One region of the Rahnella sp. EDr1-12 genome, then DNA from elsewhere that is predicted to be linked to it. Evidence: predicted binding sites of a transcription regulator. Region 1 holds the regulator's gene; each other region holds the start of a gene.
What was found. Region 1 encodes PhoB, which activates phosphate uptake and scavenging genes when phosphate is short. Its sites were predicted from a motif close to CTGTCATAAAACTGNCNNAT; they were not measured.

Region 1 (3,149 bases):
GTTAGTGGGAAGAATGTTCATTTAGAGGAAATGTTCATTTGGAAGAGAGTAAGAAAGCCTGAAATCCGCAGATAACAGGCTTGAGAGGGTTAAGGCTTAACGGAAGCTTGCGCACCGGCGTCTTGCGGAACAATCAACCGCGGCGCCAGCGTAAACATAAAGCGGGTGCCGACACCCACTTCGCTCATGACTTCCAGCCTGGCGTTGTGGTGGCTCAGGGCATGTTTGACGATCGCCAGGCCCAGCCCGCTGCCGCCGGTCTGGCGGGAGCGCGCTTTGTCTACGCGATAGAAACGTTCGGTCAGGCGCGGAAGGTGCTGAGGCGCAATACCCGGCCCGTTGTCGCTTATCTGGAACTGCGCGCCGTGCGGCGTTTGCTGCCAGCTGACTTCAATGCGGGTGCCCGCCGGGGTGTGATTCACCGCGTTGTACACCAGATTGGAAACCGCGCTGCGCAGTTGATCTTCGTTGCCAAAGACCTTCAGCTTGTCGTTTATGCGGAATACGACCTCATGCTGGCCGCCGCTCAGCGTCTGCACTTCACGCTCCAGCATGCCGAGCATCACCGGAATATCGACTTTCTCGTGCAAATCCATATTGGCAGAGGCTTCTATTTTCGACAGCGTCAGCAACTGTTTTACCAGCCCGTCCATGCGTCGCGTCTGCTCCTGCATGGTATCCAGCGCTTTGGAACGAAACGGCTCTTCCAGCTTGGCGTCTTCCATCATTTCCAGATAGCCCTGCAAAACGGTCAGCGGCGTACGCAGCTCATGGCTGACGTTAGCGAAGAAGTTGCGTCGCGCGCCCTCGAGCTGACGCATCTGCGTGACATCCCGCGCCACCATCAGTAATTGCCCTTCAGAATAAGGCATCACGCGAAACTCCACGTAATGCTCATTATTCAGCTGAAGATTCAGTGCACGGCTGAAATCACGTGCCTGGATCCAGGCGCGAAACTCCGGGTAGCGCAAAAGATTAAAGATGTGCTGCCCGTTGTCTTCCGGCCAGCGAAAGCCGAGCAGTTCCTGCGCCAGACCGTTACACCAGAAAATATTGCCCTCTTCGGTGGTCAGCACCACCGCATCAGGTAACGATTCTGCACCGCTGCGAAAACGTTTAATTAATTGCCCTAATTCGCGACGACGACGACGGTTACGCATCTGCATCTGGTTCAGCCCGTAGAACAGCGGCTCCCAGCTCCAGCGCCCGTTTGGCGGGGTGATGCTGCGGTCAAGCCACAGCCAATGTGAGAGTTTAAGCTGGTTGTAATAGTTCCAGCCCAGCGCCGCCAGCAGCGACGCAAAGAGAAGCCAGCCAAAATGGCCAACAAAAATGCCGAGAATGATCGCTGGCAGGCAGAAGAGGAAAAATTCGCCGGCCAGCCGTTTCCATGACAAACGTTCTAACACACAGATTCTCCGCTGTGGGGATTAATAACGCGTTGAGAAACGGTATCCCGTGCCACGGACAGTCTGAATCATTCTGTCATGTCCACTGGTTTCCAGCGCTTTACGTAAACGACGAATATGCACGTCCACGGTGCGATCTTCCACATAAACGTTAGTGCCCCAGACGTTATTCAGCAACTGTTCGCGGCTGTAAACACGTTCTGAGTGGGTCATAAAGAAGTGTAATAATTTGAATTCGGTCGGCCCCATGTCGAGCGCCTGCTCGTTGGCCATCACCCGGTGAGAGGAAGGATCCAGGCTCAGCCCCTGCATGTCGATCACTTCTTCCACCGCCATCGGAGAAATGCGGCGCATTACCGCTTTGATGCGGGCAACCAGTTCTTTCGGAGAAAACGGTTTGGTGATGTAATCATCGGCACCCACTTCGAGGCCGCGCACCCGATCTTCTTCTTCACCGCGTGCGGTCAGCATCATCACCGGGATTTCGCGGGTCAGGGCTTCACGTTTAAGGTGCTTAATAAACTGAATACCGGAACCGCCCGGTAACATCCAGTCGAGCAGGATAAGCTCAGGATAAGGCTCGACCAGCTGGGCCACCGCGGAATCAAAATCTTCAGCTTCAACAGCCTGATAGCCATTTTGTTCCAGTACAAAACACACCATTTCACGAATAGGAGCTTCGTCTTCAACCACTAATATACGTCTAGCCATCGTAGGTCCTGCCAATAGGTTAGCGATCTTTTATTTGATTGCGGGCGCCATTATGCGTCAGTTTTGTGACAGATTTATGAATAGAAAGGATGGTTCATTACCCGGCAATTTAACAGCCATCTTGCTGAAATGCGTCCGATTTTCTCAGGACATCGTCCCCCGTCGGCGTTTATACTTTGCGCCATTGTTACCGCACCGCGAACCACAGGGAGTTTCATGCGCCTGATCCACACCTCAGACTGGCATCTTGGCCAGTATTTCTTTACCAAAAGCCGCGCCGCCGAGCACCAGGCCTTTCTGCGCTGGCTGACGGAACAGGTGGAAAATCATCAGGTTGATGCCGTGATCGTGGCCGGTGACATTTTCGATACCGGCTCACCGCCGAGCTATGCCCGCGAACTGTATAACCGCTTCGTGGTGGAATTACAACGCACCGGCTGTCAGCTGATTGTGCTGGCGGGTAATCATGACTCCGTCGCCACGTTAAATGAGTCCCGCGAGCTGCTTTCCTGTCTCAATACCCGGGTGATCGCCACCGTCGGCGAAGATCTGTCTGAGCAAGTGCTGGTGTTAAATCAGCGCAATGGTACGCCGGGAGCCGTACTCTGTGCGATCCCCTTTTTACGCCCGCGCGATTTAATCGCCAGTCAGGCAGGGCAATCCGGCAGCGACAAACAGCTGGCCTTACAGGAAGCCATTGCCGCGCATTATGATGCGCTGTGGCACGCTGCGCAGGCCAAACGCGACCAACTGGGTCTGCCGCTGCCAATCATCGCCACCGGCCATCTGACCACCGTTGGCGTCAGCACCTCTGATTCCGTGCGCGACATCTATATAGGAACTCTCGATGCCTTTCCGGCGCAGGCGTTCCCGCCGGTAGATTACGTGGCGCTCGGACATATCCACCGCGCGCAGTGCGTGGCGAAAACGGAACATATCCGTTACAGCGGTTCCCCTATTCCGCTCAGTTTTGATGAGCTGAGCAAAGCCAAAAGCGTCTATCTGCTGGATTTCGACGGTGCCACGCTC
Region 2 (3,149 bases), on a different contig from region 1:
CGCTGGTGCGTGAATCCGATCTGGCGCTGATGACCAAAGCGGGCACTGAAATCGGCGTGGCTTCCACCAAAGCGTTCACCACTCAGCTTACCGTTCTGCTGATGCTGGTAGCGCGTATGGGCCGTCTGAAAGGCATGGCGCCTCAGGTCGAGCACGATATTGTTCATGCACTTCAGGCATTGCCTGCGCGTATTGAACAGATGTTATCGCTGGATAAAACCATCGAATCTCTGGCAGAAGGTTTCTCTGACAAGCATCACGCCCTGTTCCTCGGTCGTGGCGATCAATACCCGATCGCGATGGAAGGTGCGCTGAAGCTCAAAGAGATCTCTTACATTCATGCAGAAGCCTATGCTGCTGGCGAGCTGAAACATGGCCCGCTGGCGCTGATTGACGCCGATATGCCGGTGATCGTGATTGCGCCAAATAATGAACTGCTGGAAAAACTGAAGTCGAATATCGAGGAAGTGCGCGCCCGTGGTGGCCTGCTGTATGTCTTCGCCGATCAGAATGCCGGTTTCACCGACAGCGAAGGCATGAAAATCATCCAGTTGCCTCACGTTGAAGAGATTGTTGCACCGATTTTCTACACCGTTCCGCTACAGCTGCTGTCCTATTATGTCGCGCTGATTAAAGGGACTGACGTAGACCAGCCACGTAACCTGGCGAAGTCCGTCACGGTAGAATAACAATCTGTCCCATCAGTTGCTGAGCGCCCCTTGCGGGCGCTTTTTTTATTTCTGAGCAGCAACAGGGTATAGTCCGCCTTTAACTGAAAGGCACTGCTGAATGCTGACCACTCCTTCCGTTCGAATAAATAAATACATAAGCGATAGCGGCATGTGTTCGCGCCGTGACGCCGATCGTTACGTCGGGCAGGGGCTGGTCTTTATCAACGATAAGCAGGCGGGATTTGGCGCGCCAGTATTTCCGGGTGATGTGGTGAACGTGAATGGTCAACAGATCGGGCTGCGCGACCAGGATGACCTGGTGCTGATCGCCCTGAACAAACCGGTGGGGATCATCACCACAATGGATGACGGTCTGGCGGATAACATCGGTTTGCTCATCCGTCACAGCCAGCGCATTTTTCCTGTCGGGCGTCTGGATAAAGATTCCCACGGGCTGATTCTGCTGACCAATAACGGCGATGTCGTGAATAAGATCCTGCGCGCCGGTAATGATCACGAAAAAGAGTACGTGGTGACCGTTAACAAACCGGTGACCGACGCATTGATTCTCGGTCTGAGCGCTGGCGTCCCGATTTTGGGAACCGTAACGAAAGCCTGCAAAGTGATCAAAGAATCCGATGACGTCTTTCGTATTACCCTGGTGCAGGGGCTTAACCGTCAGATCCGCCGCATGGCGAAATATTTTGGCTATGAAGTCACACGGCTTGAACGCGTGCGGATCATGAATATCCATCTTGCCGCACTGCCGCCGGGGGAATCGCGCGAGTTAACCGGCGAGGAGCGGAGTGAGTTGTTCAGGCGTATCGAACATTCGGTTTCCGACCAATAATCGCTCTGAAAGCCCGTTTTACCCCCAAAAGCATCCCTTGTTTCCTCTGTATTGCCCACTTCGGTCCAATTGTGACCACTGTCATAAAACTGTCATATAACGTACATTTTACTGTCACCTAATTGTCCTATTTTCCTCCTGTGCCAAACACTTTAATTAACGTCGACATTAAGTCGGGAAGTTTAAAACCACCAGGAGTGGAACATGAAATTGATGCGTAACACCGTCGCCGGTTTTGTAGCAGCGACTTTTTCCCTCACAGCAATGTCTGCTTTCGCTGCCAGTAATCTGACTGGTGCTGGCGGTACCTTCCCTGCCCCTGTTTACGCCAAGTGGGCGGATGCTTACCAGAAAGAAACCGGCAACCAGGTGAACTATCAGGGCATCGGTTCTTCCGGCGGCGTGAAACAAATTATTGCCAAGACTGTCGATTTCGGTGCCTCTGATGCGCCGATGAAAGAAGAAGATCTGAACAAAAATGGCCTGTTCCAGTTCCCAACCGTAATCGGTGGTGTGGTACTGGCGGTAAACATCCCTGGGATCACATCCGGTCAGCTGACGCTGGACGGCGCAACGCTGGGTGATATCTATCTCGGCAAAATCAAAAAGTGGAACGACGCGGCGATCACTAAGCTGAACCCGGGCGTGAAACTGCCAGACACCAACATCGCGGTCGTTCGCCGTGCTGATGGTTCAGGCACCTCTTTCGTGTTCACCAGCTATCTGGCGAAAGTGAACAACGAGTGGAAAGAGAAAATCGGTTCAGGTTCTACCGTTAACTGGCCTACCGGTCTGGGCGGTAAAGGTAACGACGGCGTCGCGGCCTTCGTACAGCGTCTGCCAGGCTCCATCGGCTACGTAGAATACGCTTACGCTAAACAGAACAACCTGGCATACACCAAACTGGTTGATGCTGACGGTAAAGCGATTTCTCCGACGGAAGAATCCTTCAGCGCAGCAGCCAAAGGCGCTGACTGGAAGAAAACCTTCGCTCAGGATCTGACGAATCAGAAAGGTGATAACGCCTGGCCAATCAGCTCCACCACCTTCATCCTGATTTACAAAGACCAGGCCGATGCAGCGAAAGGCACTGAAGTGCTGAAGTTCTTCGACTGGGCTTACAAAAACGGCAACAAACTGACGACCGATCTGGATTACGCCGCACTGCCTGACTCTGTTGTTGAACAGATCCGCGCAGCCTGGAAAACCAACATTAAAGATTCCAGCGGTAAAGCACTGTACTAGGATCTGACCTTACGTCTGATATAGAGTACAAGTCTTCTGCTTCATTCCCTCTCCGGCCGGGGAGGGAATTAAATCTGAATTAAAAGAGAGTGGTATGGCTGAATACAAGCCGGCTATTAAGGCACCAAGCAAAAACGGTGACATCATCTTCGGCGCGCTGGTCAAACTGGCTGCGCTGATCGTGTTATTAATGCTGGGCGGTATTATCGTCTCGCTGTTTATTGCTTCCCTTCCAAGCATCGAAAAGTTTGGTTTATCCTTCCTGTGGACTAAAACCTGGGATGCCCCGAACGAACAATTCGGCGCACTGGTACCGATTTACGGCACCGTGGTGACCTCGATTATCGCCTTGCTGATTGCCGTACCGGTCAGCTTTGGTATCG
Region 3 (3,149 bases), 340 kb from region 1:
TGACCGTCACTGAAGAATCGGGTCAGGAAGTTTCTGGCCTCATCAATGCCCTGACCTGACATTTTCAGCAGCAGATGATGTTCAAAACGATCGCGGTATTGTTTCATCCGTGGAGGCAGATGATTGGGCAGGGCTTTGCTCAGGCATTGCATGACGCGGTCGCTGAAGTTTTTCGGCAGAAAAGGCACTTTGCTGGCGTGGGCATCGAATTTACCTTTGGCGGTAAACATATCCGGCATTTTATCGGTGCCAAGTTTGTCGATCATCATGAAGGTGTCTTTGCCATAGACTTCGGTGATATCGAAAATGTCACGATGCATGTATTCGCCCGCAACAGGCAGATGAGTGAAGTCACGCAGGATCTGACGGCGCAGTTCAGTGAGGACGGCGGTGTCATTGGTGCCGATGTAAAACACCTGCTGCTGGGTTTCTGCCGGGAAAGTGTCGAGGCGTACCGCAAATACCGCCAGCTTTCCGGCACAACCTGAGGCCTCAAACAACCGGCGCTGATCGGCGTTAAAGCGTGACGGCGTATCTGCATCCACTTCACGAACGCGTGAGGCGTATTCGTTATCGGAGGCCAGCCGCTTATCGTGCAGGATATCGGTTTCAAGATATTCCGCTTTTTCCAGACGCGTCAGGATCTCCTCAGGCGTATCACCGAGGTTGATGCCCAGATGATTAATCAGCTTCAGCTCTCCCTGCTCATCTATCTGTGCGTAGAGTGCCATTTCGGTATAGGCCGGGCCGCGTTTGACCAGCGAACCGCCGGAGTTATTGCAGATCCCGCCGACAACGGAGGCACCGATGCAGGATGATCCGATCACCGAGTGAGGTTCCCGGTTGTATGGCTTGAGCATTTTCTCCAGCTTATAGAGTGTGCTGCCGGGAAAGCCTATCACCTGATGGCCGCCGTCGAGCAACTGGATCTTATCCAGCTTCAGCGTACTGAAAATCACAATGTCGCGGTCGTAATCGTCCCCGCTGGGCGTCGAGCCTTCGGTCAGGCCGGTATTGGCAGCCTGCATGATGACGATTTTATCGGCCGCGATGCACACTTTCAGCAGTTGCCACTGTTGCAGCAATGTCTGCGGGAATACGACCGCCAGCGCTTTGCCTCCGCCGGAGCGAAACCCTTTACGGTAGCGCTCGGTGTTGCTGTCACCGGTCAGAACATGGCGGATGCCGGCAATCTCTTTCAATGCGGCGATGAGTGTCTGATTATCCATTTCATCTTCCTTTTTTGACGTGATGCGCATTTGGCACCCCTACAATCATAGACTTATTCCCGCGCTTTTTTGTCATGCGCTGTCCATTAAATCGTCATTGATGTGTCATAAAACTCGCGCTTAATGAACGCCAGATAATGAAAGCAACCGAGAGACAGCATCATGGCGCAAGCACAACTTAAGCTGGCACAGGCTGAATATCCTCAGGCCGGGACACAGCATCTGAACAAAGTACTCGACGTCAAAGGCCTGGTGAAATCCTACAAATCCGGCCAGCGGGTTCTTGATGACATTAATTTTGATCTGCACGCCGGTGAGTTTGTCGCGGTGATTGGCCGCTCCGGTGCAGGGAAATCTACGCTGCTGCACGTTCTCAATGGCACCATTCCGTTAACCGACGGCAGCGTGGTGTGTCATTACGAAAATGGTGAACAGCAGGAGCTTGCCGGGCTGACCGGCAAAGCGTTGCGCCGCTGGCGTTCCGGTTGTGGCATGATTTTTCAGGATTTTTGCCTGGTACCGCGTCTGGATGTACTGACTAACGTGTTGCTCGGGCGTCTGAGCCATACTTCAACGTTCAAATCATTCTTTAACCAGTTTAACGACGAAGACCGCGCCCGGGCGATTTCCCTGCTGGAATGGCTGCACATGTTGCCGCATGCGTTACAACGCGCCGAAAATCTTTCCGGCGGGCAGATGCAGCGGGTGGCGATATGTCGCGCACTGATGCAAAACCCCAAAATTTTGCTGGCCGATGAACCCGTTGCTTCTCTCGATCCAAAAAATACCCTGCGCATCATGAATGCACTGAAAAAAGTCAGCGAAGAAAATATCGCAGTGATGGTGAATTTGCATTCCGTCGAACTGGTGAAAGATTATTGCACCCGTGTTATTGGCATTGCGAAAGGGCAAATTATATTTGATGGTCATCCTGATCAGTTAACTGACGGGATCCTGCATCAGTTATACGGTGAGGAACATGAAGCCGTAGCGGTTTAATTATAAGACTCAATTTTGGCACGCTTTATTTCTACTTTCTCTCAATCTACACAAGGTTACCATTACATGAAGAAGTTATTACGTCTGGCAGTCTTTGTTGCAGGTTCCTTTACCGCAATGCACGGCATGGCAGAAGATGCGCCTAAAGAACTGAACTTAGGTATTTTGGGCGGGCAGAATGCGACTCAGCAAATCGGGGATAATCAGTGCGTCAAAGATTTCTTCGATAAAGAATTAAATGTGGATACTAAACTGCGTAATTCCTCCGATTATTCAGGTGTTATTCAGGGTTTATTAGGCAAGAAAGTCGACATGGTATTAAGTATGTCTCCGTCGTCTTTCGCGTCGGTTTATATTAATAACCCGAAAGCAGTGGATCTGGTGGGTATTGTGATCGACGATACTGACAAATCCCGCGGCTATCACTCGGTTGTCGTGGTCAAAGCCGACAGCCCGTACCAGAAAATTTCTGATCTGAAAGGTAAATCCTTTGGCTTCGCTGACCCGGATTCCACCTCCGGTTACCTGATCCCGAATCAGGCGTTCAAGAAAGAGTTTGGCGGCACAACGGATAATAAATACAACAACTTCTTCTCCAGCGTTACCTTCTCCGGCGGCCATGAGCAGGACATTCTTGGCGTGCTGAACGGCCAGTTCGAAGGCGCGGTGACCTGGGCTTCAATGATTGGTGACCGTGAAACCGGTTATACCTCAGGGGCATTCAACCGAATGATCCGTATGGACCATCCGGATCTGATGAAGAAAATCCGTATCATCTGGGAATCTCCGCTGATCCCTAACGGCCCGATTTTAGTGCGCAGCGATTTGCCACCGGCATTTAAAGCCAAGCTGGTTTCTGCCATCAAGAAACTGGATAAAGAAGACCACGCCTGCTTCGTGAAAGCCGTCGGCGGTAAACAA
Region 4 (3,149 bases), 990 kb from region 1:
CGGAAGAGCATTTGCACAGCGCACTGGATAATCTCGACAGCGATTACATGGGCGAACACTGGCTGGCTACCTTTGCCCTGCTGGCGCTGGAAGCCTGACCGGCCTTTATATCCCGCCGGTTAGCGGATAATTCCGCGCGTCGAGCGGGTAAAGAAATCATTGAACTGGCACAGTATCGGGTGCTCCGCGCTGAGCCGTTCAATCTCAAGCTTCACCACGTCTGCCGCCACCTGCTGATGATATAAAAGATCGTACAGATGGCGGATCACCTTCCGCTCAACGGCATTCGCGCGGGTAAACGCCAGCGCGCGTTCGTTGATGCCGCGCGGAACTGCGCGGTTACCACTCGCCACAACAAACGGCGGAACGTCCTGCACCACGCAGGTGTTGTCCAGCAGCAGCGAACCGGTGCCGACGATGCAAAACTGATGCACCGCACACAGTGCGCCGAGTTGCGAATAATCCCCCAGCGTGACGTGACCGGCCAGCCCGCTGTGATCGCCCATTGACGTGTGATTGCCCACCTGACAGTCGTGCCCGATGTGCACACCCGCCTGAAAAATATTCTGATCGCCAATGCGCGTGACACCGCCGCCCTGCTCTGTGCCCCGATGCAGCGTCGAGTGACGGCCAATCTCGTTGCCGTCGCCGATGTCGAGGCTCGCCGCTTCGCCGTTGTATTTCAAATCCTGGCTGACTTCGCCGATGGACGATCCCATCCCGATTCGGTTCTCACGACCGATAGACGTATCGCCGTTAATGACGACATGTGAGGCAATGACTGACCCTTCGCCTATCCGCACACCCGTGGAGATAAAACAGAAAGGGCCGACAACAACGTGCGGGCCGATAACAACACCCGGTTCGATGATACTGCTGGCCGCAATTGTGGCCGAAGATGAAATCAACGCATAAATCCTTCTGACAATCGCTCCGCATGCAGGGCCGGACGCAAAATCGTCAGTGTTAAATTAAACCTGGGAGGATTAATCAGCGGGAAGATCAAAATGAGTCGGAAGTCGCACTCAGAAAGGTATAAACAGGCTGATGGCTTTTTGCGCAATTTCCCTGCTATGCCGCCCAGCATAAGGGTTACGGGGGCTAAACCCTGCCAACTATATTTTATTTATTTTCTGAACCTTTCTGAAAAATGTGAGCTGTGAACCCTTTGTGACACTTCTATTAAGGCTTTCTTAAGCTAGCAATATTATGATTCACGACAATTCATTTATGTGCGTTATGGTTTCAGTCCGTTAACGCCTGCATCCTTCAGTTTTTTGGGAGTTTTCATTGCGCCATTTATTTCCGAAGATCAGCTACTTCTGGCTGACTTTGCTGCTCAGCTTATATTTTACGTTTATCGTTAACCTGCCAATCTTGTTACACTTTTACCGCATTCTTCATGCGCTGCCTGCCTACAGCCTGGCGTTCGCACTGACCATCCCCGTGGCACTTTTCTTTGCGCTGAACTTTGTGTTCACGCCGTTCAGCTTCCGCCCGTTACTTAAACCTTTCTTCATCATCATACTGCCGGTGAGCGCCCTCGCCAGTTTTGCCATGATGACCTATCAGGTGGTGTTTGACCGGGGGATGATCGAAAACATTCTGGAGACGCAGTCTGCCGAAGCGTCTTCGTATCTGAATCTGCAAGTGGTGCTGTGGTTTGTCTTTACCGGCGTAATACCGGCGATTGTGCTGTTCTTCACGCCCGTCAGCTATGATCAGACGCGTTTACGTCGTCTGGGCGTGCGTCTGGTGTCGATGTTGGTGTCACTGGCGATCGTTGCCTCCATCGCCGGGGTGTTCTACAAAGATTACGCCTCCGTTGGCCGTAACAACCGCACCCTGAATCTGGAAATCGTGCCGACCAATTACCTCTACAGCGCCTTCCAGTACATGAATCACCGTTACTTCACGCCAAAAATGCCGTTTCAAACCCTCGGAAACGACGCCAGACTGGTGCAGACACCTGGCGAGAAACCCAACCTGGTGTTTCTGGTGATCGGCGAAACCGCCCGTGCGCAGAATCAGTCTTTTAACGGGTATGCGAAACCGACCAATGAATACACTCAGGCCATGCCCGATGTGATCTTCTTTGCGCACATGACCTCCTGCGGTACGGCCACGGCAATTTCGGTGCCCTGCATGTTCTCGGACATGAAACGTACCCGCTATGACGCCAACCGGGCGCGCAACAGCGAAGGGCTGCTGGATATTCTGCATAAAGCGGGCGTCTCCGTGTTCTGGAAAGACAATGACGAAGGCTGTAAAGGCGTTTGTGACCGCGTGCCTAACGTCACCCTCAATACTCAAAAAGACGGTAAATATTGCGATGGCGACACCTGTTACGACATGGCGCTGCTGCAAAATATCGATGAGGACATCAAACCGGATGGCAGGAATACGCTGATCGGCCTGCATTTGATCGGCAGCCACGGCCCCACCTACTCCAGACGCTATCCGCCGGAATTCCGTAAATTTATGCCAGACTGCCCGCGCAGTGACATTGAAAACTGCACGCAGGAGCAGCTGGTCAATACCTACGACAATACCCTGCACTACACCGACTATGTGGTGTCACAGGTCATTGAAAAGGCGAAGCAATATCAGGATAAGTACAACGTGGCGGTGATTTATCTGTCCGATCACGGCGAATCCCTGGGGGAAAATGGTTTGTACCTGCACGGCACGCCGTACAGCGTCGCGCCCGCCGAGCAGACGCATGTGCCTATGCTGTTCTGGTTATCTGACGGCTATTCCAGAGCGCAGGGTATTGATGTGTCATGCCTGCAAGCCCATGCCACGAAGGACGATGTGTCGCAGGATAATCTGTTCCATACCGTGCTCAGTGCCATGAACGTTCAGACCAGCGCACGGGATCCGCAGCTTGATCTCCTCGCGGCCTGCAAAAAACCCTAATCTGAGCACCTGCTGCCCGGCGTTTCAGGGCAGCAGGCCACACGCCGCCAGAATGCTTTGCGACAGGGCATGCACCGTCTGGTCAAAGTTTTGTGATTCTTTATCCATCACCATATACAACGCCGTTTGCCGCACCGTGCGGGCCGACAGCGTCAGCCTGCTCAGCACACCGCTTTCCAGCGCCGGGCCAACACTTCCCAGCGGCAGCCAGCCGTAACCCACGCCCACTG

Region 2: the regulator PhoB is predicted to act here: its motif matches at 1,600-1,619, upstream of pstS (phosphate ABC transporter substrate-binding protein PstS).
Region 3: the regulator PhoB is predicted to act here: its motif matches at 1,332-1,351, upstream of phnC (phosphonate ABC transporter ATP-binding protein).
Region 4: the regulator PhoB is predicted to act here: its motif matches at 1,265-1,284, upstream of ACO0U8_RS01230 (phosphoethanolamine transferase).

What each region holds. Positions count from the first base shown of each region.
Region 1 covers NZ_JBLZNY010000001.1:1,291,966-1,295,114, forward strand. Annotated here, with positions in the region: gene phoR (phosphate regulon sensor histidine kinase PhoR) at 90-1,409, opposite strand; gene phoB (phosphate response regulator transcription factor PhoB) at 1,431-2,120, opposite strand; gene sbcD (exonuclease subunit SbcD) at 2,337-3,149, shown strand, end outside.
Region 2 covers NZ_JBLZNY010000004.1:352,947-356,095, reverse strand. Annotated here, with positions in the region: gene glmS (glutamine--fructose-6-phosphate transaminase (isomerizing)) at 1-689, shown strand, start outside; partial or broken gene rluF (23S rRNA pseudouridine(2604) synthase RluF) at 790-1,515, shown strand; gene pstS (phosphate ABC transporter substrate-binding protein PstS) at 1,726-2,766, shown strand; gene pstC (phosphate ABC transporter permease PstC) at 2,861-3,149, shown strand, end outside.
Region 3 covers NZ_JBLZNY010000001.1:949,482-952,630, reverse strand. Annotated here, with positions in the region: gene dld (D-lactate dehydrogenase) at 1-1,229, opposite strand, end outside; gene phnC (phosphonate ABC transporter ATP-binding protein) at 1,392-2,228, shown strand; gene phnD (phosphonate ABC transporter substrate-binding protein) at 2,295-3,149, shown strand, end outside.
Region 4 covers NZ_JBLZNY010000001.1:298,053-301,201, forward strand. Annotated here, with positions in the region: gene ACO0U8_RS01220 (DUF2891 domain-containing protein) at 1-98, shown strand, start outside; gene lpxA (acyl-ACP--UDP-N-acetylglucosamine O-acyltransferase) at 120-908, opposite strand; gene ACO0U8_RS01230 (phosphoethanolamine transferase) at 1,291-2,919, shown strand; gene ACO0U8_RS01235 (LysR family transcriptional regulator) at 2,944-3,149, opposite strand, start outside.